2 regions of the Streptomyces sp. NBC_00669 genome follow, and region 1 is predicted to be linked to the other one. Evidence: riboswitches for the same ligand, from Rfam matches in the RefSeq annotation. Region 1 holds a riboswitch; the other holds the start of a gene.

Region 1 (2,196 bases):
GCGCGGTACGACGGTCTCGTTGAGGGCGGCGGCCACCCCGGAGGGCGCCGCGGTGAACCGCGCCACGAGGGCGCCGAGTTCGATCGGTTCGTCGAGGGTGCGCCGCTCCCCGTTGACGAGCACGCTGATCGTCATACCGCCTGCTCCTCACGCGCGGTCGCCGCGAACCGGCCGGCCCCGAACGGCCTGGCGTAGTCGGGAAGTTCGCCGGTGTCCAGGACGTGGCCGAGCACGTCCCCGGTGATCGGGGTGAGCAGCACACCGTTGCGGTGGTGCCCGGTGGCGAGCAGCAGGCCGTCCAGCTCAGACGGCCCCAGCAGGGGCGCGTTGTCGGGGGAGCCCGGCCGCAGTCCCGCCAGCGTCTCGGTGAGCGGGAGTTCGGTGATCCCGGGTACCAACTCGTGCGCGTCCCGCAGGAGTTGGTACACCCCGCCGGCGGTCACCGCGGTGTCCCAGCCGAACTCCTCGCTGGTCGCGCCGAGTACCAGCTCGCCGTTCTCCCGCGGCACCAGGTAGACGTGGCTACCGCGGACCACCGCGCGGACCGTGCGCGACAGGAACGGCGCCCGCGCGGCCGGCACCCGCAGCCGCAGGATCTGCCCCTTCACCGGCCGCACCGGCGGCAGCGCGTCCTCCGGCAGCCCCGGCAGCCGGCCGCTCTCGCAGCCCGCGGCCAGCACGGTACGGCCCGCCGACACCCTTGTGCCGTCGGCGAGTTCCGCGCCGGTGACCCGGTCGCCGGCGCACTCCACCCGGACCGCCTTCGCCCGGACGAACTCCACGCCCGCGGCCCGCGCGGCCCCCAGCAGCGCCGCGGCCAGCCGGCGCGGGTCGACCTGGTGGTCGCCGTCCACCCGCAGGCCGCCGCGCACCCCGGGGGCCAGCAGCGGCTCCAGCCGGCGGCAGTCCCGCCCGCTCAGCCACTGCGCGGAAAGTCCGAGCGAGGTCTGGAACGCGTGCAGGTCGCGCAGATCCGCCCGGTCGTCCGCGTCCAGCGCCACCGCGAGGGTGCCGCACGGGCGGTAGCCGGTGTCCAGGCCGGTGGCCGCGGTCAACTCCGCGACGAAGTCCGGGTAGCGCGCGGCCGACGCCAGGTTCAGGTCGAGCAGCGTCTGCTCGCCGTACTGCAACTCCGTCACCGCGGCGAGCATGCCCGCCGCCACGTGGGCGGCTCCGCCGCCTGGGGACGGGTCGGCCACCACCGTGGCCAGCCCGCGCTGGGCGGCGCGCCACGCCGTCACCAGCCCGATGATGCCGCCCCCCACGACGAGGACGTCCGTTGTTCGGGTACGCATGAGTCTCGGCTGCTCCCTTCGCCGGCATGACCCGGATCAGGTTCGTACGGTCGGCGGCCGACCAGCCACCCTCTCAGCCCGGTCCGCCCGGGCTCCCGCGATCTCGCTTGCCGGCCAGCTTAGCGGAGGGCCCCGGCCCGGACGCCGCCCCCGTCCGCCGCCGGTCGAGGGCGAAGCAGGTCCGCGGCGCGGACGGGGCGGGCGTCCGCCGCGGCACCGACGGGTTAACGTGGCCGGGTGAGCGAGCGTCACGCAGTGATCGTGGGAGCCGGCATGGCCGGCGTGCAGACGGCCGTCGAGTTGCGCCGGCAGGGGTGGCGCGGCCGGATCACCCTGTTGGGAGACGAGCCGCACCTGCCGTACGACCGCCCGCCGCTGTCCAAGGCGGTGCTGCTCGGCGCGGAGGGCGGCGCCCTCACCGACGTGCACTTCGACGTCGACTTCGCCGCGCTCGACGTGGACCTGCGGCTGGGCGTGCACGCGCAGGCGTTGCGCGCCGAGCGGCACGAACTGATCACCGACACCGGGCGGGTGGACTACGACGCGCTCGTGCTGGCGACCGGCGCGTACGCGGTGGCCCTGCCCGGCACGGCCGGCCTGCCCGGGGTGCACCCGCTGCGCACCCTGGACGACGCCGCCGCGCTGCGCCCCGTACTCGACCGGCGCGAGCACGTCGTGGTGGTCGGCGCCGGCTGGATCGGCGCCGAGTTCGCGACGGCGGCCCGGCAGGCCGGTTGCGAGGTGACGGTCGTGGAGGCGGCCGACCGCCCCCTCGCCGGGGTGCTGCCCGCCTCCGTCACCGCACACATGACCGGCTGGTACGACGAAGCGGGCGTCACCCTGCGGACCGGCACGCCGGTGGCCGCGGTCGAGGCGGGCGGGGTGGTGCTCGCCGACGGCA
Region 2 (2,196 bases), 4.7 Mb from region 1:
CGGCGGCGCCCCGCCCTCCGATCGGCGGGTCCCGCCTCAGGCTTGGCGGGTCCCGCCTCCAGCGCGCCGGACCCCGCCTCCAGGTCGCCGTTGCCGGGTCCCGCCTTCCGGACGGCTACAGGACGATCGAGTTCCACGACTTCACCCAGTCGTCCCGCTTCGCGGCGATCTTGTCGGGCGCGAGCGTCGTCGGGTGCGGGACCTTCGCGCCGTACTTGGTGAACACCTCAGGCTCGGTGGCGCCCTTCACCACCGGGTCGACGTACATCTGGAGCGGCATGTCCTGCTGGAAGGTCCTGCTGAGCATGAAGTCGATGAACGCCTCGGCGCCCGCCGGGTTCTTCGCGCCGTGCAGCACTCCGGCGAACTCGATCTGGCGGAAGCAGGTGCCGGTGGCCACCCCGACGGGTGACTGCGCGGGCGGCGGGTTGACGCCGACCACCTCGGCGGGCGGGCTGGAGGCGTAGGAGACCACCAGCGGCTTGTCGCCCTTGGCCTTCTTCCCGGCGGCCGACCCGGAGAAGGCGCTGTCGTACGCCTGCTCCCAACTGTCGACGACCTGGACGCCGTTGGCCTTCAGCTTCTTCCAGTACGCCTGCCATCCCGCGTCGCCGTAGGTGGCGGCGGTGCCCAGCAGGAAGGCCAGGCCCGGCGAGGAGGTGGAGACGTTCTCGGTGACCAGCAGGTTCTTGTACTGCGGCTTGATCAGGTCGGCGAAGGTCTGCGGCGGCGCGAGGTGGTGGGAGGTGAAGTAGGCGCGGTCGTAGTTGACGCAGACGTCGCCGGAGTCGATCGGCGTCACCCGGTGCTTGCCCGCGTCGAGTTGGACGTCGGCGGGCACCTGGTCCAGGCCCTTGGCGGTGTAGGAGTCGAACAGGCCGTTGCCGAGGGCGCGGGAGAGCAGGGTGTTGTCGACGCCGAAGAAGACGTCGCCGCGCGGGTGGTCCTTGGTGAGGATGGCCTGGTTGACCGCGGCGCCCGCGTCGCCGCCGCGCAGCACCTTGACGGTGTAGCCGGTCTCCTTGGTGAACTCCGCCATCACCGACTTGGATGCCGCGAACGAGTCGTGGCTGACCAGGGTGACGGTCTTCGACGGCTTGCCGCCGGACGCCTTGCCGGAGCCGGAGCCGGACCCCGAGCCGCCGCAGCCGGCGAGGACGGTGGCGCCCGCGGTGGCGAGGACGAGCGCGCCCACGGCACGCCGACGAATGGTGCTCTTCACTGTGCTGACTCCCTACGCCGGTATGACCCGGATCAGGTGGGAGGGTCTGCGGCCTGGGCTTCTCGACGGTCTCGCCGTCGCCCCAGCCGCACTCTCAGCGCCGTCTCAGGCGCTCCCCTGTCGGATGTTCATTTGTGCAGATGTCCATTCAAGCGGTGCGACCAGCGCACCTGCGCACCGTATCAGCGCGCGGACGCGGCCAGCTGACCGCAGGCCCCGTCGATCTCCTGACCGCGGGTGTCCCGTACGGTCACGGGCACGCCGTGCGCCTGGAGGGCGGCGACGAACGCCCGCTCGTCCTCCGGGCGGGAGGCGGTCCACTTCGAGCCCGGGGTGGGGTTGAGCGGGATCAGGTTGACGTGCACCCGGTGGTTCTTGAGCAGCTTGCCGAGCCGGTCGGCACGCCACGCCTGGTCGTTCACGTCGCGGATCAGGGCGTACTCGATGGAGACGCGGCGGCCGGAGACATCGGCGTAGTGCCAGGCGGCGTCCAGCACCTCGCGGACCTTCCAGCGGGTGTTGACCGGCACGAGGGTGTCGCGCAGTTCGTCGTCGGGGGCGTGCAGGGACACCGCGAGGCGGCACTTGAAGCCCTCGTCGGCGAACCGGTGCATCGCGGGGACCAGGCCGACCGTGGAGACGGTGATGCCGCGCTGGGAGAGCCCGAGGCCGTCGGGCGCCGGGTCGGTGAGGCGGCGGATCGCGTCGATGACCCGGCGGTAGTTCGCCAGCGGCTCGCCCATGCCCATGAAGACGATGTTCGACAGCCGGTCCGGGGCGCCGGGGCCCGCGCCGGGCACCTCGCCGTCGCGCAGCGCGCGCATCCCGGCGACGATCTGGTGCACGATCTCCGCGGTCGACAGGTTGCGGTCCAGACCCGCCTGGCCGGTGGCGCAGAACGGGCAGTTCATCCCGCAGCCCGCCTGCGACGAGATGCACATCGTCACCCGGTCCGGGTACCGCATCAGCACCGA

The links. A riboswitch is a leader RNA that binds a small molecule or an ion and turns the genes downstream of it on or off. The one in region 1 is predicted to bind thiamine pyrophosphate.
Region 2: linked by a shared signal. The riboswitch ahead of OG896_RS09630 (thiamine ABC transporter substrate-binding protein) and the one ahead of thiO (glycine oxidase ThiO) in region 1 are both predicted to bind thiamine pyrophosphate.

The regions. Positions count from the first base shown of each region.
Region 1 covers NZ_CP109018.1:7,153,085-7,155,280, forward strand. Annotated here, with positions in the region: gene thiS (sulfur carrier protein ThiS) at 1-135, opposite strand, end outside; gene thiO (glycine oxidase ThiO) at 132-1,295, opposite strand; TPP riboswitch at 1,291-1,404, opposite strand; gene OG896_RS30215 (NAD(P)/FAD-dependent oxidoreductase) at 1,533-2,196, shown strand, end outside.
Region 2 covers NZ_CP109018.1:2,440,837-2,443,032, forward strand. Annotated here, with positions in the region: gene OG896_RS09630 (thiamine ABC transporter substrate-binding protein) at 116-1,222, opposite strand; TPP riboswitch at 1,215-1,351, opposite strand; gene rlmN (23S rRNA (adenine(2503)-C(2))-methyltransferase RlmN) at 1,405-2,196, opposite strand, start outside.